4 regions of the Nocardia sp. NPDC006982 genome follow, and region 2 is predicted to be linked to each of the others. Evidence: riboswitches for the same ligand, from Rfam matches in the RefSeq annotation. Region 2 holds a riboswitch; each other region holds the start of a gene.
The links. Region 2 has a riboswitch for S-adenosylmethionine ahead of ACFYOW_RS37935 (amino acid ABC transporter permease). Riboswitches for the same ligand answer to the same signal wherever they lie in the genome.

Region 1 (4,962 bases), on a different contig from region 2:
TGATCACACCGTCGAGCATCTCGGTCGCATCCTCGACAGGGCCCAGGAAGTTCTGCAGGAAGGCCTTTCCGAATTCGTCATCGCCGATGCCGTCGCCGTCCTCGCTCAGCGCGCTGGTGAATTCCGCCACCTCGGTGGCGAATTCGGTGCCCAGCGAACCGATTTCGGTCGCGATCGAACGGAACTGCGCCGGATCGAGCCGGAAGTTGCTGTTGCCCATGACCTACCAGCCCTTCCAATGCGGGCCCTCGTCGTCCGGATCCTCGTCCAGCCGCCGAGGGAACTCCATCTGCGGCTCCGGTTCGGGCTCCGGCGGAGGCGGCGGCAGGATATTTCCGTCGGGCCGGGCGATCGCCGGCAGTTCGCCGAACGGATCCTCGGGCAGCCCGACCTCCGACACCGCCGCGAGCACCGGCGCCAGGCGCGCGTCGAGCTGCTCCTTGGCGGCCCGGGCCGCGGCCTGCGCCGCCTCGGTCATCGCCGCACCGAGCCGCTCCGGATTCGAGCGCTTGAACGCCTCCGGCGCCACCCACACATCCAGCGCAATGCCCGCCGAATTCGCCGTCACCCGAACCAGCTGATCCTGGGACCAGCCCTGCACTGTCAGGTTGGCCAGCTCGGTCTTCGCCGCGCCGAACTGCTCTAGCTGCCGCTCGTAGACATCGGTCATCTGGTCGATTCGGCCGCGCATCCCGTCCGTCCAGGACTGGAGCGTGTCCCGCTCTGCCGAATTCATTCAGCCGCCTTTCCGTACCCCCGCCCCGGCCGGACGAGTGCCATCACTTTTCTAGACGCAAGGGATGGAGCGGCGGTTCCGCGGTACCGCAAATTGTTTGGTGAATTCTTCAGAGCGAATTCTGCACGCCGGCGGATCATGCCGACCTGGCCGAATCCGCCGCCCAGGCTCCGCGCACGTTCGTCCGCTGGCCATAAGTTCATCCGGTCCTCGGACCGCGTCAGCCCAATGCCGGGCGGCAGCTACGACCGAGCCGACGGCTCGGATCAGCCGATCGAGCAGGGCGCGGCGCCATCGTTGGTTTCGGGGTGGGCGAAGGGGCGGGTCTCCGGTGTCGGGTTCCAAAGTCCGTCAGTACTGGCGTAATTCCACGACGCACCCTTGTCGACGAGAGTAGCGATGGCCTCGACCAGCCGATCCACATCGGCGGAGCTGGTGCCGAGGCCGATGCTGGCACGCAGCGCACCGTCCAGGCCGAGACGCTCGAGCAGCGGGTGCGCGCAGAAGCGCCCGTCGCGTATGCCGATGCCGTGTTCGGCGGAGAGATAGGCCGCGACGTGTCCGGGGACGAATCCGTCCAGGGTGAAGGCGACAATGCCGACGGTGTCGGGGCTGTCGTCCCAGATGCGCAGCAGGTTGACCCCCGCAATCGCGGACAGCCCGGCACGCAGGCGATCGGCGAGCCTTCGCTCATGCGCGGCAAGGGTTTTCGGATCGATCGCGCACAGCGCATCACATGCGGCGGCGAGCGCGGCCGCGCCCAGGACATTCGGCGAACCGGCCTCGTGACGCTGCGGTGCCGATGCCCATTCCGTGCTGGTAGTGGTGACCTCGCGGACCGCCCCGCCGCCCGCCAGATAAGGTTCGGCGGCATCGAGCCAATCCCGGCGTCCGACAAGCACTCCCGCGCCGAACGGTGCGTAGAGCTTGTGACCGGAAAAGGCGAGGTAGTCGATTCCGGTGGCGCGCAGGCTGATTCGACGATGCGGTGCCAGCTGCGCGGCATCGACCAGGATGCGCGCACCGCACTGGTGCGCGATGGTGGCCAGGCGCTCGAGCGGCAGCACCTCACCGGTCACATTGGACGCGCCGGTGACCGCGAGCAATGCCGCCGGCTTACTGCACAATTCGGCGATCAGCTGGCGGATCGTCTCCTCGACGGTCGCCGCGGCCTTGACGACGCGACGACCGTGCCGGGTCCAGGGCAGGAGGTTCGCATGATGTTCGATATCCAGCACCACGGTGTCGCCGGGCACACAGGCGGCGAGCAGATTCAGCGAATCGGTGGTGTTGCGGGTGAACACCACGACTTGGCCGTCGGCGGCGTCGAGGAAGCGGGTGACCGAACCGCGTGCGGCCTCGTAGCACTCGGTGGAGATCCGCGAGGCGTAACCGGCGCCGCGGTGCACGCTCGCGTAGAACGGCAGCAGCTGCTGCACGCGGTCGGTGACCTGCGCCAATGCCGGTGCGCTAGCGGCGTAGTCGAAGTTCGCGTAGGTGGTCGTTCCGCCCTGTACCAGCGGCACTCGGAGATCGTCGCCGGAGACCCGGGCGAGGGCGGCACAGCTCTGATCGATTACAGCGGTCATCACAAAATCCCATCGGCTATGGGACCCGAAATCTGGTGATCATCCGAGTCCGCGCTTGCCGCACCCGGTCGGGCTGCGGCCCGGTCGTCACCCGGAGCACCCCACCGCGGAGGAGGGTTGCCGACCAGCTAGCCGGGGCTTGACGCTGGCACTCATGACCTGAACCGAGATTGGCAGATACCGCACCGCCCTGTCAACCGGTCCATTGCTGCATACACATGCAGTCGAATAAATAACCTTGCAATGCCGAGTGATGTGCGATCTGATCGAGAGGTGACGCTTTCCCTGCTGCTCAGCTTCATCGGCCTGTGCATTCTGCTGTCGATCACGCCCGGCCCGGATTCGTTCCTGGTGCTGCGCTTCTCGATCGTGGACGCGCGACCCGGTATTGCCGCGGCGATCGGCTCGGCATTGGGCGGGATCGTGTGGGCGGTGGTGGTCGCGGCAGGGGTGGCCGCCCTGCTGGAACAGTCCGCGACGGCCTACCGAACGCTCAAGGTCATCGGCGGAATCTACTTGGTGTACTTGGGAATTCGCGCACTGATCGATCACCGCAAGCAGCGCAGGGCGGGCACCGCCGCGGCGTCCGGACAGTCGGCCGCGGAGGCCCCCGCCTCGATCCGCTCGGCATTCGCCGCAGGCCTGGTGTCGTGCATGTTCAACCCGAAGGTCGGGCTGTTCTACCTGGCGGTACTGCCGCAATTCCTCACCGATGTCACATTTCTGAACACCCTCGCCCTTGGCGCCATCGAATGCTCCATTGCCGCCGTCGAGATGATCCTGCTCGCCGTGCTGGCGTCACGAGCGGTTGCCATGTTGCGCCGACCACAGGTTCGCGATCGGCTCGAACAGATCAGCGCGGCCATACTCGCAGCGCTCGGCATCGGCACGGCCGCTTCCGCCGCGTAATCCGGCATGCGCCTGGCCGGTCGCCACCGACCAGGCGCACAGCGTCACGGATTCGGCTGAATCTCTTTGCGCCACAGCAATAGTGATGCGATCAACGAGATGACCGACGCGGCCGTGAGCCACCAGAACGCGTGCCGGAACCCGGCATCCACCGACAATCCCGCAGCGGCCGCGCGATACAGCACCACCGCGAGCAGTGCCGCTCCGATCGACCCGCCGACCCGCTGCAGAATATTCACGAACGATGCCGCATCCGGCAGCTGATCGGGCCGCGCCGCGGCGTAGGCCGCAGCGATGATCGGCACCCCGGTCAATCCGGTCGCCACACCGCGGATCAACAGAAGTACCTGCACGACAACGGGATTCATCGACGCATCGCCGAACGCGAACGGCACCGTGACTGCGGCCGTCACCGCACTGCCGACCACCGCGACCACTCCCCCGCCGTACCGATCGGTCAAGCGCCCGCCGACGGGCAGCGCGATGATGCCACCGATCCCGAAGGACATGAGCAGCAAACCCGTCGCGATGAGACCGTCGCGATGCAGCACTTGAAAGTACAACGGCAGCAACAGCATTGCCCCGAACAGCGACGCACCGGCGAAGAAGTTCGCCACATTCGCCGTCGCGAATACCGGATGCCGGAACATTCCGACATCGAGCAGACTTCCGCCGCCACCGCGCACCGACCGCACCACGAACAGGCCGAGCGCCAACACCCCGACCACTACCGACACCCAGACCGTCGGCGCGGAAACGCTACCGCGACTGCCGAATTCACCCAGCCCATAGACCAGCGCCGACAGCCCGACCGCGATCAATGCGAATCCGGTGGCATCGAATCGACCGCCGTTGCCCGACGCCTGCGCCCGCGGTAACAGCCGACGCCCCAGGACGAACGCCACCAGCCCGAACGGGATATTGATCAGGAACAACCACTCCCAATCCAGGTTCGCCAGCATGACGCCGCCGATGGTCGGTCCGATCGCGGGCGCGGTGACCACCGCGATGCCGACGACACTCATTACCCGGCCCAACCGATGCGGACCCGCGACCTGCCCGAGCAGCGTCTGCCCGGCGGGCACCAATAGCCCCGCGGCCAGACCCTGCGCGATCCGAAAACCGATGAGCCAGCCGATATTCGGAGCCAGCGCGCACAGTCCCGAGGTCACCGTGAATCCGGCGAGCGCGGCCAACCAGACCCGGTCCATTCCGAATTGCCGCCCGAGCCAACCGCACAGCGGCAGCGTGACGGCGAGCGCAAGCAGATACCCGCTCGCGATCCACTGGGCACTGTCCAGTGCCGCACCGAGATCCGTCGCGATGGAGTTCAGCCCGATATTCACCAGCGACGTGTCCAACATGCTCATGACGGCGCCGAAGACCACCACACCGGCCACCCGCCAGACCTGCGCGGGAATGGCTTCGAGTGCGGGCGCGGTGGCGGCGACGGCCGTTCGAGTATCCGACATGGATCCTCCGCTATTTGTAGACAACCTAGATTGCGGAGGTTATCAACAATCTGGCTCATCAACAATAGATATGATTACCGAATGCCCGCTGACCACATTCACCCCCGCGGCCTGCTCCGCTTCCCGACCTACGCGCTCGGCAAGCTGCACAAGGCCGTACACGCCGAGATGGGCACGTCATTGCGTGAACACTGGGTGCTGGTCTGCCTGGAGGAATTCGACGACCTGTCCCAGCAGCAGGTCTCCACCGCGCTCG
Region 2 (4,962 bases):
CGATGATGAGTTCGAGGCGGCCGCCGGAGAGATTGTCCAGCGTCGAATAGTCCTCGAACGCGCGCACCGGATCCAACAGACTCAACGTGGTGACGGCGGTGAACAGACTGATCCGCGAGGTGACCGCGGCGATATGGGACAGGAGCACCGGCGGTGCGGCCGAGAGGAACGGATCCTCGTGCCGCTCGCCGACGGCGAACCCGTCGTAGCCGAGTTCCTCGGCGGTTCGGGCCTGGCCGATGACATCGAGCAGTCGCTCCCTGGTCTCGGGCAGCCGACCGGTATTCGGATCCGGCACCCGGGAGACGAGGGTGAACAGCAGGAACTTCATGCGATCACGACTTCTTCGGTAGGCCGGGCGGATTGATCCGCGAACTCGGCACGGTCTCGGTCTTCAACCCCCAGCGATCGATGACCTGCTGGTAGGTGCCGGTCTGGATGGCATTGTTGATGGCCTTGTTGATCGGGCCGATCAGCCCGTTGTCCTTCTTGGTGAGCACGCCGATCTCGCCTTGCAATGCGTCACCGGCACCCGAGAAGGTCGCGACGATCCGGGTCTGATTCGCGGTGGTGCTGTGGTAGATCGCGGACGGGTTCGGGCCGATGTAGCCGTCAAGGCGTTGCGAGGCCAGTGCCAGGTAATAGTCGGTGACCTGCTGGAAGTAGGCGATATCGATCGGGGCCAGGCCCTCGGCGATATTCTGCTCGTTCCACTTCACCAGCAGCTGCTCCTGATTGGTGCCGCTGCCGACGCCGATCCGCTTGCCCGCCAGGCTCTTACGGTCTTTGTAATCGAGCGTGCTCTGCTTCGGGATCTCCAGCGCGACCGTGTCATTGCGATAGGTGGCGAAGTCGTACTTCTCCTTGCGCTCCTCGGTCACGGTGACGTTGGAGATGAAGACATCGGCCTCGCCCGAGTCGACCCGCACGAAGTTCTGTGACCAATCGGCCACCTGCGCAACGAGTTTCAACCCGAGGATGTCCGCGATGAGCGAGGCGAAATCGATCTCGGACCCGACGATGGTCTTATCGTCGGTGGCGTAGAACCGCAATGGCGGTGCGGCACCGCCGGATCCGGTGACGACCAGTGTGCCGCGATCGCGAATGGCCTGCGGCAGTTCGGCGGCAATGGCATCGACCTTGGGGGCGTGGATCCGGCCGGACTGGCCGGGGGAGAGGTCGAAGGTGATCGAACCGGCGGGCTGCGCGGAGTTTTCCGCGTCCGGATCGGTGCCGCAGCCGGTGGCCAGCAAGGCGACCGTGGCGGCCAGGCCGACCAGGGCAGAGAGCTTCATCGAATACCTGTTCATCGGGGAGCGCGCACCGCGCTCAGCGGACTCGGGACAGAAATGCGCGGGTGCGCGGGTGTTGCGGGTTGTCGAGTACTGCGGCGGGCGGACCTTGTTCGACGATCACGCCGCCGTCGAGGAATACGACGGTGTCGGCGACCTCACGGGCGAAACCGATTTCGTGGGTGACGATCACCAGCGCGGTCCCGCCGTCGGCGAGGTCGCGGATCACATCGAGGACTTCGCCGACGAGCTCCGGATCCAGCGCGGAGGTGGGTTCGTCGAAGAGGATCACCGGCGGTCGCAGCGCCAATGCCCGCGCGATGGCCACGCGCTGCTGTTGTCCGCCGGACAGCCGCCGCGGATAGGCGTCGGTCAGGTCGCCGATGCCGACCCGCTCGAGCAAATCCCGTGCCTCGGACTCGATTTCCGCACGCGGGCGACCCTGCGCGGAAATCGGTGCGAGCGTGACATTGTCGAGCACCGTCAGATGCGGGAAGAGATTGAACTGCTGGAAGACGAAGCCGATATGCGAGCGCTGTTTTCGCACTTCGCGGTCCGGCAGCGCATGCAACTTATTGCGGCGCAGCCGATATCCGATCAGTTCGCCGTCGATGTGCACGGTGCCCGCATCCAGCGACTCCAGATGGTTGACCACCCGCAGCAGCGTCGACTTGCCGGATCCGGACGGTCCGATCACGGCGACCACTTCACCGGCCCGCACGGTCAGATCGATGCCGGCAAGGACCTCGGTGCTGCCGTAGGACTTACGCACACCGCGCACCTGTACCGCAGGGGCCTGGGCCACCGGCGCGCTCATCGAGTCGCTCCGCGCGGTGCGGCGGAACCGATTTCGGCGATTTCGCGCAGCCCGCGCCAGACCTTCTGCACCGGTGTCGGTGGGGGCGTGCGGTGCGTGCCCTTGGCGTAGTGGCGTTCGATATAGAACTGCACCACCGACAGAATCGTGGTCAGCACGATGTACCAGACGGTGGCCACCATGAGCAGTGGCACCACCCGGCCGTTGCGGCCGTAGATCACCTGGACCTGGTAGAAGAGTTCCGCGATCGCCATGACCGAGACGATCGAGGTGCCCTTGAACAGGCTGATCACCTCATTGGTCGCATTCGGCAGAATCGAGCGCATGGCCTGCGGGACGATGACCGTGCGGAACTGGCGGACCGGTGGAATACCGAGTGCCGCAGCTGCTTCCAGCTGCCCCGGATCGACCGAAATGTATCCGGCCCGGATGATCTCGGCCGCATACGCCGCCTGATGCAACGCGAGGCCGATGACCGCCGCGGTGAAACCGCTGATCACCCCGTTCACCTCGAAGGTGAGAAAGGAAGGGCCGAACGGGATTCCGAGCGAAAGCGTGTGGTAGAGGTAGGCGATGTTGAACCAGAACAGCAGTTGCACGATCAGCGGAATCGAGCGGAACGCCCAGATGTAGACCCACGAGATCACCCGCAGCACCGGATTGTTCGACAGGCGGGCGATCGCCAATGCCGTACCGATCAGAAAGCCTAGCGCCGTACCCCACAGGGTCAGCTCCAAGGTGACCTTCAGCGCCGACAGCACCGATTTCGCGGTGAAGTACTTGGCGAACGTCGACCAATCCCAGCCCGGATTGGTGGCCAGTCCGTGGACGAACTGTGCGAGCAGCACGAGCGCGACGGCGCTGACGACCCAGCGCCACGGATGCCAGGATTTGGCGATCGCCGGTGCGTCGGTACTGCTTACGGTGGCGGTGGGTGCAGCCGGTATCGGGACATCCGATACCGGAGTATCGGATGCGACGGATGCGCTCATATTTCGGTTCCTCCATCGTTCCCGGCGGAAGCACCCGCACCCGGTGACCGGGGGGTTGCTGCGACGTCGACGAGCCAGGTCTCTCGGTCGCTCTGGATGGTGTGTCCGACGCCGAGCACGGGTCGGTCAATGGGTCTAGCCGAAATATCATGCGAAGCAGGCGAAGTCCGGCACAAGGGTACGAATCAGCGTGAGCGCAGACCTTGCTTGCATGGTCGTGAGCAGTCACTATTGGTCCGGTCGCGCATTGGATCGCGGCATTTCGGAGCAAGTTTTCCGCGTGCTCTTCGTCCGGATTGCCCGCCTGGGCAGCGCCGCGGCGGTCCATCGGGACGCGCGGCGCGAACGTGTCGACCGCCAAAATAAACGCGGTTGCGAAGGTTTGCCGGAGTACTCTCGGACCTCGATTCGTGCCCGACGATGAGGAGGTCCGCCGTGACCCTGCTGCGCCGTCTGACCACGCTAGCCACCATCGCGACCGGTACGGCCGCGCTGACTCTCGCCGCCCCCGGCATCGCCGCCGCGGGTCCGGCGGCGATGCCCGCCCCCGCCGTTCCGGCCGCGACCGCACCGTCCACCCCGACCGCACCAGGTGATCTGTTCGCCGGTTACCGAGCCGTCGTGGACGCGCTGCGCACCTTCGACATCGACCCGTTCCTGTACCCGGCGCTCGCGCCGTTCTGCTCCGACACCGGCAGCCTCGGTCTGGTGCCCGCGGTTGCGGGCGCAGTCCCCGGGCCGTGGCCCAAAACCACGGTGGCCATTCCGGGACTCGACCCGAGCGCCGTCAAGGCGGGCCAGGTCATGTTCACCTTCGTCCCCTACGGCCTCGGCCCGGACAGCACGAATGCTTCAGGCATGAACGTCGCCTGGGTCAACCTGGCCAATGGCCGCAGCGGCATCACCGCCATGGGATCGATCTCCGATGTGGTCCGCACGATGGTGCCCGCCGAAACCCCGACCGAGATAAGGCCACTGGCCGAACGCGCCATCCAAGACTTCTTCGCCGTATTCCCGGTCGGCGGTGTGCGCGCGGTTCCCGTCGACACCGGATCCGGCACCGTACTCGCCGCCGTCTTCGGCACCGTGGACCACGGCACCAAGTCCTGCTTCTTCGTCCCGACCATAGGACTCACCACAGTGCGCTGATCCACGGGCCCTGGCCGAGACAGGCTCGGGGCCCGTGGACAGATCCCGGCCCCGCGGAATCGACTGCGGTCGCCGGCGCAGCCCGCCCCATCCCTGAGAGTCCTGAGGACCGATCAAGATCAGGTGGCACTGGCGGCTGGGTCTTCTCGGGCGATGCCGCCACGGATCCCACCTGATCTTGATCAGCGGGTCAAGGGGCGGGACTTCCAGGTCAACGCGCCGGTGCGGTGGGCGCGGCGGGAGCGGGTCCAGAGGCGGAGGTAGGCGTCGATGGAGATCGGATGTGCCAGGGCAGCAAGGGCGTCGGTGCGGGTCGTGGCGCCGCGTTCCAGTGAGCGCGCGAGCAGGCGGCTGGCGACCGCGGCGCCGTAGCCGATGAGACCGGCGGTGCGTATGGAGCCCTGGCCGCCGATCGCGGCCAGTGGGGGCGCCCAGTAGGCCAGTGTCGCAACGGCTCCCACCGCCGCGCCGCCGATTGTCGTGCCGCCGTAGGCGGACCACAGCCAACGGTTGTAACCGGTCTCCAGTTCGGCTGCGCCACGGTACATTCGGGTGCTCGCCGCTCGGCCTGCCGCGACCAGCGCGGTCCGGCGACCCGAGCGACGCAGCGCGCGAGCGATATCCAGGTCCTCGGTCGGGCTCGCGGCGACCGCGGCATGCCCGCCGATGGCGTGGTAGGCGGTGGCGTCGAACACCAGGAACTGGCCGCAGG
Region 3 (4,962 bases), on a different contig from region 2:
CGTCGATATACATCTCGACATGCCAGCCGACGAGGTCGTGCGCGCGCAATGCCTGCAGCGTCATCGCGGTGATATCCGGGGCCGCGCGCTTGACGTTGAACCGAAGCGCACGCACACCGATCCGGTCGAGTTCGATGATCTCTTCGTCGGTGGCGTCGGGGTCCAGCGCGGTGACGCCGACCCACCCTTCGCCGAGCTCGGCCAGCGCCGCTTTCAGATAGGTCTGATCGGTGCCTTGAAAGGATCCGCTGACCACGGCGCCGCCGCCGACATCGAAGCGCGACATACGCTTTCGATAATCGGCGATGGTGAACGGGTCGGGCAGGTAGCCCTCGTTCTCGGCCAGCGGGAACCGCGGGTCGAAGATGTGGAGATGGGCATCGAACACTTGTACAGAATGCCTCAGAGACGGAATTTCCGCTGCGGCAGACCCGACAGATTTTGTGCTGCCGCAGCCGTGTCGGATTGTCGAGAACCACAGGAGGTGACGATCACCCCCCGTGGCGTTCGCACTAGACCTTGTGCGGCTCGCTCGCGCGCAGCATGTCCTCGCGCTCGACGACCTTGACGCGCTCGCGGCCCTCCGGCTCGCCGAGGGCGCGCTCGTGTGCGTCGAGGCGGTACCAGCCCTGCCAGGTGGTGAACGGGATGCCCTTGCTCTCCAGGAATTCGGTGACCGCATCCAGTTCCGGCTTCGCGGCCGGGGTGAAGTTCACGCTGTCGTCGAGCAGGCAGGCAACGGTCTCGTTGGCGTCACCCTTGGTGTGGCCGATGAGGCCGACCGGACCGCGCTTGATCCAGCCGGTGACGTAGGTGGCGGGCAGATAGCGGTCCGCACCGTCGGCATCCTCGTCGGCCAGGACGCGTCCGGCCTCGTTCGGAACGACACCGGCCTGATCGTCGAACGGCAGGTTGGTGAGGTTCTGCGACAGGTAACCCACGGCGCGGTAAACGGCCTGGACGTCCCAGTCCTTGAACACGCCGGTGCCCTTGACATTGCCGGTGCCGTCGAGCTGGGTGCGCTCGGTGCGCAGGCCGGCGACCTTGCCGTCCTCGCCGAGGATCTCGGCCGGGGACTCGAAGAAGTGCAGGAACAGCTTGTGCGGGCGGTTACCGACATCGCGGATGGCCCACTGCTCGAGGGTGTTGGCGATCATGTCGACCTGCTTGGAGTGCCTGCGCGCGGCCTCGGAGCCCTCGTCGTAGTCGATGTCCTCGGGATCGACGATGACCTCGATGGTCGGGGAATGGTCGAGTTCGCGCAGCTCGAGCGGGGTGAACTTGGCCTGCGCCGGGCCGCGGCGGCCGAAGACGTGCACCTCGACGGCCTTATTGGCCTGCAGTCCGTTGTAGACGTTCGGCGGGATCTCGGTCGGCAGCAGTTCGTCGCCGGTCTTGGCCAGCACGCGCGCCACGTCGAGTGCGACATTGCCGACACCGAGGACCGCGACCTTCTCCGCCTCCAGCGGCCAGGTGCGCGGCACGTCCGGATGCCCGTCGTACCAGGACACGAAGTCCGCGGCGCCGTAGCTGCCGTCCAGGTCGATGCCGGGGATGGGCAGCGCGCGGTCGGCGTTGGCGCCGGTGGAGAAGATCACCGCGTCATAGAACGTGCGCAGATCGTCGAGGGTGATGTCGGTGCCGTAGTCGATATTGCCGAGCAGGCGGACCTGCGGTTTGTCCAGCACCTTGTGCAGGGCGGTGATGATGCCCTTGATGCGCGGATGGTCCGGCGCGACGCCGTAGCGGATCAACCCGAACGGCGCGGGCATGCGCTCGTACAGGTCGATGCTCACCTCGGCATCGGACTTCATCAACGCGTCGGCGGCGTAGATTCCGGCCGGGCCCGCGCCCACGATCGCGATGCGAAGCGGGCGAGACCCCGCGGTGTGCGCGTCAGGCCCGGAGGAGGCAGCTTGCGTAACCACGGAGGGCCCGCGCACACCGCTAGTCGACTCAGCACTCTGTTCGGTCATCTTTTACGCGCACCCTTATGGTCGAAACAATTGACGGCGTCAGTCTTAGCTTAGGCTAACTTGACGCACCCTCTCGGTCGCATCTGCTGATGCGAACAGGCGGCCATCTCGGCTATGACAGCCACGCCGCAGTCTCGCGATTCTATCGGTGGCACAGCGCGCACCCTGCGGCGGTGCGTACACCGGGTGTTTGCTGCCCCCGGCCCACCTACCGTGACTACCCGCTCTGCGCACATCTATCAAATCCGCGCGGCGCAGGTTCCGGGGCCGAATGCCGGATACCGCCGTCCACCAGGGATGATCGACCCATGACAGAGCAGCAGGGCACCGATGAAGAACCCGTAATCGAGGTCGATCAGACCGATCGTCGCTCCATCGCGCCGTTCATCGCGGCGGCCGTCTTCGCCGCTGTCGTGCTGGTCGCGATCGTGCTCGGTGCGGTGCTTTCGCCCGCTGAGAAAAATGTCACAGAATCGGACAAGATCGCGGCCGCGGTGCAGCGCTACGCAGAGGCCCGCGCCACCACCGACAACACGCCGCCGCCGGGCGTGGCCTGTCAGGGCTTCGACGAGAGCAAGACGCCGCTCGCCGGTCAATTCGGCGGGGCCGCGGCCGGAAAGTCGATCAAGGTCACCAAGATTGAGAATGCGATGGTCGACGGCGATAAAGCCAAGGCGACGGTGACCATCGCGGTCGAGGGCCGGGAGACCCCGGCAACCTGGAATCTGACCCGCTCCCAAGACCGATGGATCGTCTGCGGTTGATTCCTTCTGCGCGGTGCGAACTGGGGTTTGACATGGCGGCCCCTGCCCAGGCAATCTCATTTTCGGGTCATGAGTACCAGCGCCAAGCCCCGGCTGGCTGGTCGGCAACCCTCCTCCGCGGTGGGGTGCTCCGGGTGACGACCTGGCCGCGCACCGAAACCCAGGTGCGGCAAGCGTGGATTCACAGGAGGATCGCATGACATATGCCGGTGACATCACCCCACAGCAGGCGTGGGAGTTGTTGCAGGACAATCCCGAAGCTGTCTTGGTAGACGTGCGCACCGAGGCCGAATGGCGTTTCGTCGGTGTGCCGGATACGACCTCGATCGAACGGCCGACGGTGCTGATCGAATGGGTCGACAGCAACGGCGCCCGCAACGGTGAGTTCGTCGAGCAGCTGACCAAGGCGCTGGAGGGTCGCGATCCGGCTGCGCCCGTCGTCTTCCTCTGTCGCTCCGGACAGCGTTCCATCGGTGCGGCGGTCGCCGCGACCGGGGCCGGCATCGCCCCGTCGTTCAATGTGCTGGAGGGCTTCGAAGGCCCGATCGATGAGCTCGGACATCGCGGCGGCTCCGGCTGGCGCGCCATCGGCCTGCCCTGGCGGCAGTCATGATCACCGGCGGTTCGTTCGACAAGCCACTGCCCGAGGGTGTCGGTCCCGCGACGCTCGGCGTGCGAGGTGGCCTGCGCCGCTCGGGATTCGAGGAGACCGCTGAGGCGCTGTACCTGTCCTCCGGTTTCGTCTATGAGAGCGCCGAGGCGGCCGAGGCGGCGTTCACCGGCGATATCGAGCATTTCGTCTACTCCCGCTACGGCAACCCGACGGTCGCCATGTTCGAGGAGCGCCTGCGTCTGATCGACGGCGCCGAAGCATGTTTCGCTACCGCGAGCGGCATGTCGGCCGTATTCACCGCGCTAGGTGCGCTTTTGGGCTCGGGCGATCGACTTGTGGCCGCGCGCAGCCTGTTCGGCTCGTGCTTCGTGGTGTGCAACGAGATTCTGCCGCGCTGGGGTGTGGAGACGGTCTTCGTCGACGGCGATGATCTGGATCAGTGGGAGCAGGCGCTTTCGGTGCCGACCCAGGCCGTGTTCTTCGAGACACCGGCCAATCCGATGCAGACCCTGGTCGACGTGCGCCGGGTGACCGAACTCGCGCATGCCGCAGGCGCGAAAGTGGTGCTGGACAACGTCTTCGCCACGCCACTGCTGCAGCGCGGTTTCGAACTCGGTGCGGATGTGCTGGTGTATTCGGGCACCAAACACATCGATGGTCAGGGCCGGGTGCTCGGTGGTGCGATCCTCGGCGCCCAGGACTACATCGACGGTCCGGTGAAAAACCTTATGCGCCATACCGGTCCGGCGCTGAGCCCGTTCAACGCATGGACCCTGCTCAAGGGTTTGGAGACGATGCCGCTGCGCGTGCGTCACTCGACCGAATCCGCACTGCGCATCGCCCGCTTCCTCGAGGGCAACAAATCCGTCTCGTGGGTGCGCTACCCGTACCTGGACTCGCATCCGCAGTACGACCTGGCGACCAGCCAGATGAGCGGCGGCGGCACCGTGGTCACCTTCGAACTGAACGCGCCGGAGGCCGAGGCCAAGAAGCGCGCCTTCGAGGTCCTCAACCGCCTGCGCATCATCGATATCTCCAACAACCTCGGCGATTCCAAAACCCTCATCACCCACCCCGCCACCACAACCCACCGCGCCATGGGCCCCGAAGGCCGCGCCACCATCGGCCTGTCCGATGGTGTCGTCCGCATCTCGGTTGGACTGGAGGATGTCGAGGATTTGCTGAGCGATCTGGACCATGCGCTCAGCTAGATGTATGAGGCTGTGCTGTCGGTAACGCCGGTGTGGAGTCGGCTGGCTGGTGGCTGGTTTCCGGCGACGGCCGCCGCCATCGGGGATGCGGCGCGCTCTATCGCGCCGCATTGCTGATCACCTAATTCGCAGGTTTCAGAGAGTTCTGCGCCCATTTAGTCGTCCCCTCGGGCGCGTTGAGCGTGTCGATCAGCTCCACGGCCGAAAGCATCAGGACCGGCCCCCCGGCGACAATTGTCCCCAGAACGCCGCCGATCCCCGCACCGGCGATCGCGGCAGGTATGCAGCCCACCGCGAACAGCGGCAAACCCACAATGCATCCGGTAACGCCCCCGACGACCAGACCGATCACGGTGCCGACGAATGTGCCGAGCGTGGCGGCGAGCCCCAATCGGGTC
Region 4 (4,962 bases), on a different contig from region 2:
CCGCGGTCAGGAACGGGTCGAAGTGCTCGAGTACCACCGCGCGCTGGAAGCCGATCACGGCGGTCGGCGCGGTCCAGATCTTCCAGCTGGGCGAATCTGGGCCGAAGAACCCGTAGTCGTCCCGGCGAAGGGTGGTCGGATCGAAGGACATCTGCTGCTCCTTTGCCTGCTCGCCCTCCTGGATCGGCGAATACAACGCAACCGTAGCAATTGTCGCCAGGCAATACAACGGTCGCGTAGCATTTGTTCTCGGATGGATTCCATAACCGGAGGCCGATGCTGACAGGATGGACGCGAATGGAGGTGAATCGACAGTGACGGAATCGCGCACCGCGCCGGACCGGCCGCGACGGCGATACGCGCCACGCCTACCTCCCGAGGAGCGCCGCGTCCAACTGCTCGACGCCGCCTACGCGGTGTTGAGCAGGGTGGAGTTGCACCAGCTGAGCATGGAGGCGGTCGCGCAGGAGGCGGGCGTCGGGAAACCGGTGCTGTACACCGTGTTCAAGACTCGCGCGGAACTCGTTGCGGCACTGCTGGAACGCGAACGCGAACGCGGTCTCGAGCAGGTCGCCGCGACCCTGCCCACCGATCTGCTCGGTACCGATCCGGTGACTGCGGCCTCGGCTACGGTCGAAGCGTTCGTCGGTGTCGCACTGGAGAATCCGACGCGCTGGCGCCTGATCCTCGCCACTCCCGGCAGCGCCCCCGACGAATACCGTGCGGCACTAGCCGATTCCCGCACCGGTATCTTCACCCAGGCCGAATCCCTGGTCAGTATGGGCATCGCACTCGATCCTCGTTGGGCGGGAATGGATTCCGCACTACTTACCAACTCGGTGTTGAGCGTCGCCGAGATGCTCGGCAGGCTCGCGGTCAGCGCGCCGGACGAGTATCCGCGCGAGCGATTGGAAGGCTTCGTCCACTCCATCGTCCAACTGCTCGTCGGAGCCCCCGCCGCACAGTCAACCGAATGATGGGACGCCGAACTTTCAGCCGTTGCGACCGACTCGCGCCAACCGCATTGTCTCGGTCAGCAGCTTGGATACGGCGGCGGCTTCGGTGAGGAAGCCGTCGTGGCCGTCGCGGGAGTGCACGATCTCCAGGCCCTCGCAGCCCGGCAGTCCGTCGGCCAGTTCCTGTTGAGTTCGCAACGGGTACAAGCGATCCGAGTCGACGCCGCCGACCACGCACGGTACCGGGGTGGCGGCGAGGGCGGCCGCGATGCCGCCGCGCCCGCGGCCGATATCGTGCCGGTTCATCGCCTCGGTCAGCAGCACGTAGGTGGCGGGATCGAAACGGCTGCAAAGCTTTTCGGCCTGGTGGTCCAGATAGCTCTGTACCGCGTAGCGGCCGCCGTTGCGCGGATCCTCGTCGCCCTGCGCATTGTTCTCGAAGCGGTGATCGAGTTCGCCCTCGGTGCGGTAGGTCAGGTGTGCGATGCGGCGGGCGATGCCCATGCCGGTCGTCGGGGCGCGATCGGTGTCGTGGTAGTCGCCGCCCTGCCAGTCCGGATCGGCCTTGATGGCGGCGATTTGCGTTGTCTGCGTGCCGATCTGGTCGGCGGTGGCGCGTGCGCCGACGGCAAGTACCAGTGCGGATACGACCCGCTCCGGCGCGCCGACCATCCACTCCAGCACCCGCATGCCGCCCATCGAACCGCCGACGACGGCGGCCAGGCGTTCGATGCCGAGCAGATCGAGCAGCGCCGCTTCCGCGGTCACCTGATCGCGGATAGATATCTCCGGAAACCTTGCACCCCAAGGCTTTCCGTCCGGTGCCAGCGTCGAGGGGCCGGTGCTGCCCTTGCAGCCGCCGAGCACATTCGTCGCGATGACGCACCATTCGTCGGTATCCACCGGTGCGCCCGGCCCGACCATGCCGTCCCACCAGCCGGGCAGCGGATGGATATCGTCGGGCACCCCGACGACATGCGAATCGCCGGTCAGCGCGTGCTCGACGAGCACCACGTTGTCCAGTGCGGGGGAGAGCTCACCCCAGCGCTGGACGGCCAGATGAACGTCCGGGATGACCGCGCCGGTCTCCAGCCGCACGTCCCCGATGGCAATGATGCCGAGCCTCCCGTCCGGCGGTGGCAGGGCCACCGCGGACGAACGCGCGGTACTGGGGTCGGTCACGGTCACGACTCCGCCTCGCCGGCGCTCGGCTCCGTCGCGACCGAGGGTGCTGTGTCGATGGTTCGCTCGCTCATGACTCCGCCTCGCTGGCGCTCGGCTCCGCCATGACCGAGCGATGCTCGGCTGTGTTTTTGGTTCACTCGCTTACGCTCGCTCACGTCGTCGCCGCCGTGAAAACAGCCCGCCGCGGACAGTGCGTCGCCGATGCCGGGGGAATCACGAGGGGACGCACATCCTCGATGTTAGCTACCCGACTGAACCGGGCCGTGGTCCGGTAGACCGGGAGTGCGGCCGCGGACGCGATGGGGTCACTCATGTCGTGCTCCAAAGGGTTGTTCGCCAGCAGGTCTTATCGGGATCTGGGTAACGGACAACAACTCATCGGAAATACCTCCTGAAGTGCGCGCTTGCTCTCGACCATCGAGAGCCCGGTCATCACCCGGAGCACCCCACCGCTGCTGGAGGGTTGCCGTCCAGCAAGCCGGGGCTTCGCGCTGGCACTCATGACCTGACGGACATGGTAACCGGCGCGCGGTCGGCGATTGAAATCCGTTACCGGTTGTCCGCCGGTTCGGTCGCGGGCTGCCCGGTGCATACACGCATGAACTCGTCGAACGACGTGGTGAATCCGGTGCGGGCCTCCGCGGCGGCCGCGGCGGTGTCTTCCTCGTCGAAGATCGAGTTCTGGCACTCCATGCTGAGGTGGCCGATCAGCTGCCAGGCGCCGACGACCAGTCGTACCGGTAGCGCGTCGGGCTGGGTGCCGAGTCGCTCGGCGATCACGTCGGCGATCGCGGCGTTCTTATCGTCGGCCAGTTCCATGCTCTGCGCACTGACCGTCGGACTGCTGCGCAGGATCCGCTGCATCTGCTGGAAGCGCCGGAACGACAGCGGTCCCTCGACATTCACCGCGGCTTGGTCGACGACCAGCAGGAAGGCCTCGCGCAGCGATTGCAGCTCATTGCCAGTGACCGGGAGTCCGCGCAGGCATTCGGCGATCGCGAGTCCGAAGTCCTTGACCGGCCCGAGGACGATGGCCTCTTTGCTGTCGAAATACCGGTTGATCGTGCGCGGGGAAACATCCGCGCGGTCCGCGATCTGTTCGACCGTCGTCGCGTCGAATCCCTGTGCGTCGCACAGGTCGAGCGCCACCTCGATGATGCGCAACCGGGTCTGCTGCTTCTTGCGCTCGCGCAACCCCGGACCGCCGGACGCATTGGGCCCTGGGTTCGCTGGGGCGCGCACAGCGTCCTCGGCTGTGGCGCTCGCGCCGATCGGCGTCGATGACTCGAGCATGGCCTCATGTTAACGCAATCGGGACGGTTTGTGTCCTTAACAGTCAAATGTCGTAGTGCGACATTTTTCTCTTGACGACAAATGTCTGCCAATGACAGGATGGCTGCACGAACGTCGGACGAGGAGACCAAGGTGAGCGAGACTGCGGTGGAAGTTCTGGAGAAGCAAACGAGTTCGGCACGCTGGTGGGCCTTGGGGGTGATCGCATTGGCCCAGCTCATGGTGGTTCTCGACGCCACCATCGTGACCATCTCGCTGCCCTTCGCCCAGCAGGATCTCGACATCAGCGACGGCAATCGGCAGTGGATGCTGACCGCCTACACGCTGATTTTCGGCGGTCTGCTGCTGCTCGGCGGACGGCTGGCCGACTACGTCGGGCGGCGTCGGATCTTCATCGTCGGCCTGGTCGGCTTCGCCGGTGCGTCCGCGGTGGCGGGTCTGGCGCAGAACGGTGCGGAGCTGTTCGCCGGACGGGCACTGCAGGGTGCGTTCGCGGCGCTGCTCGCGCCCGCGGCACTGTCACTGCTCTCGGTGACCTTCACCGAGGCCAAGGAGCGCGCGACCGCGTTCGGCGTCTTCGCCGGTATCTCCGCGGGTGGTGCGGCACTCGGCCTGATCGCGGGTGGCGCGCTGACCGAATACGCCTCCTGGCGCTGGTGCCTGCTGGTGAATACCCCGATCGCACTGCTCGCGCTGCTCGGCGCCCTGGCTTTCGTGGTGAAGGATGTGCCGACACCGCGCACCGCCGGCTATGACGTGCCCGGCGCCGTCACCGTGACGCTCGGTCTGATCGCCATCGTGTACGGATTCAGCCGCGCCGCCGAGGACGGCTGGCTGGCCGGCAGCACCCTCGGGCTGCTCGTCATCGGCGTCGCTCTGCTGATCGCCTTCGTCGCCATCGAGCGTCGCTCGTCGAATCCGCTACTGCCGCTGCATATTCCGGGTGAGATCAACCGCGGTGGCGCCTTCCTGGCCGCGTTGCTGATCCCGATCGCGATGTTCGCGATGTTCCTGTTCCTGAGCTACTACTTCCAGATCACCCTCGGCTACTCGTCGCTGAAGGCCGGTTTCGCCTTCCTGCCGTTCCCGGCGGGCATCGCGATCTCCGCCGGTGTCACCAGCGCGCTGCTGCCGAAGCTGGGCCCGCGCCCGCTGATGGTGGCCGGGGCCGTGCTCGGTGTGCTCGGTCTGGTGTGGCTGGCGCAGCTGAGCTACGGCGACAGCTACGCGGCCGGTGTGCTGCCGGCGCAGGTGCTGATCGCGCTCGGTATGGGCCCGCTGTTCGTCGGGATGCAGACCGTCGCGCTGCATCAGGTCGAGGAGGCGGACTCGGGTGTGGCCAGTGCGCTGTTGAATGCGGCACAGCAGGTCGGCGGCGCGGTGGGCACCGCACTGCTCACCACCATCTCGGTGCAGACGGCCAAGACCTTCGCGCAGAACAATCCGACGGTGGACAACCTGATGGCCCGCGCTTCGATCCACAGCTACGACGTGGCGTTCTATGTTGGCGCCGGATTCTTCCTCGCGG

Region 1: another riboswitch for S-adenosylmethionine. It lies ahead of ACFYOW_RS34300 (aminotransferase class V-fold PLP-dependent enzyme); the one in region 2 lies ahead of ACFYOW_RS37935 (amino acid ABC transporter permease).
Region 3: another riboswitch for S-adenosylmethionine. It lies ahead of ACFYOW_RS36185 (rhodanese-like domain-containing protein); the one in region 2 lies ahead of ACFYOW_RS37935 (amino acid ABC transporter permease).
Region 4: another riboswitch for S-adenosylmethionine. It lies ahead of ACFYOW_RS32360 (homoserine O-acetyltransferase); the one in region 2 lies ahead of ACFYOW_RS37935 (amino acid ABC transporter permease).

The regions. Positions count from the first base shown of each region.
Region 1 covers NZ_JBIAFV010000011.1:192,320-197,281, reverse strand. The annotation lists gene ACFYOW_RS34310 (hypothetical protein) at 1-220, opposite strand, end outside; gene ACFYOW_RS34305 (YbaB/EbfC family nucleoid-associated protein) at 224-736, opposite strand; gene ACFYOW_RS34300 (aminotransferase class V-fold PLP-dependent enzyme) at 1,003-2,325, opposite strand; SAM riboswitch class IV at 2,372-2,485, opposite strand; gene ACFYOW_RS34295 (LysE family translocator) at 2,599-3,234, shown strand; gene ACFYOW_RS34290 (DHA2 family efflux MFS transporter permease subunit) at 3,279-4,706, opposite strand; gene ACFYOW_RS34285 (MarR family winged helix-turn-helix transcriptional regulator) at 4,788-4,962, shown strand, end outside.
Region 2 covers NZ_JBIAFV010000014.1:168,756-173,717, forward strand. The annotation lists gene ACFYOW_RS37920 (LLM class flavin-dependent oxidoreductase) at 1-331, opposite strand, end outside; gene ACFYOW_RS37925 (ABC transporter substrate-binding protein) at 336-1,310, opposite strand; gene ACFYOW_RS37930 (amino acid ABC transporter ATP-binding protein) at 1,330-2,109, opposite strand; gene ACFYOW_RS37935 (amino acid ABC transporter permease) at 2,106-3,101, opposite strand; SAM riboswitch class I at 3,111-3,204, opposite strand; gene ACFYOW_RS37940 (hypothetical protein) at 3,537-4,250, shown strand; gene ACFYOW_RS37945 (glycosyltransferase) at 4,433-4,962, opposite strand, start outside.
Region 3 covers NZ_JBIAFV010000013.1:66,490-71,451, reverse strand. The annotation lists gene ACFYOW_RS36200 (amidohydrolase family protein) at 1-388, opposite strand, end outside; gene ACFYOW_RS36195 (FAD-dependent oxidoreductase) at 513-1,928, opposite strand; gene ACFYOW_RS36190 (hypothetical protein) at 2,285-2,740, shown strand; SAM riboswitch class IV at 2,806-2,922, shown strand; gene ACFYOW_RS36185 (rhodanese-like domain-containing protein) at 2,937-3,353, shown strand; gene ACFYOW_RS36180 (O-succinylhomoserine sulfhydrylase) at 3,350-4,564, shown strand; gene ACFYOW_RS36175 (hypothetical protein) at 4,686-4,962, opposite strand, start outside.
Region 4 covers NZ_JBIAFV010000010.1:67,247-72,208, forward strand. The annotation lists gene ACFYOW_RS32350 (oxygenase MpaB family protein) at 1-151, opposite strand, end outside; gene ACFYOW_RS32355 (TetR/AcrR family transcriptional regulator) at 288-977, shown strand; gene ACFYOW_RS32360 (homoserine O-acetyltransferase) at 993-2,105, opposite strand; SAM riboswitch class IV at 2,537-2,647, opposite strand; gene ACFYOW_RS32365 (TetR family transcriptional regulator) at 2,691-3,434, opposite strand; gene ACFYOW_RS32370 (MFS transporter) at 3,567-4,962, shown strand, end outside.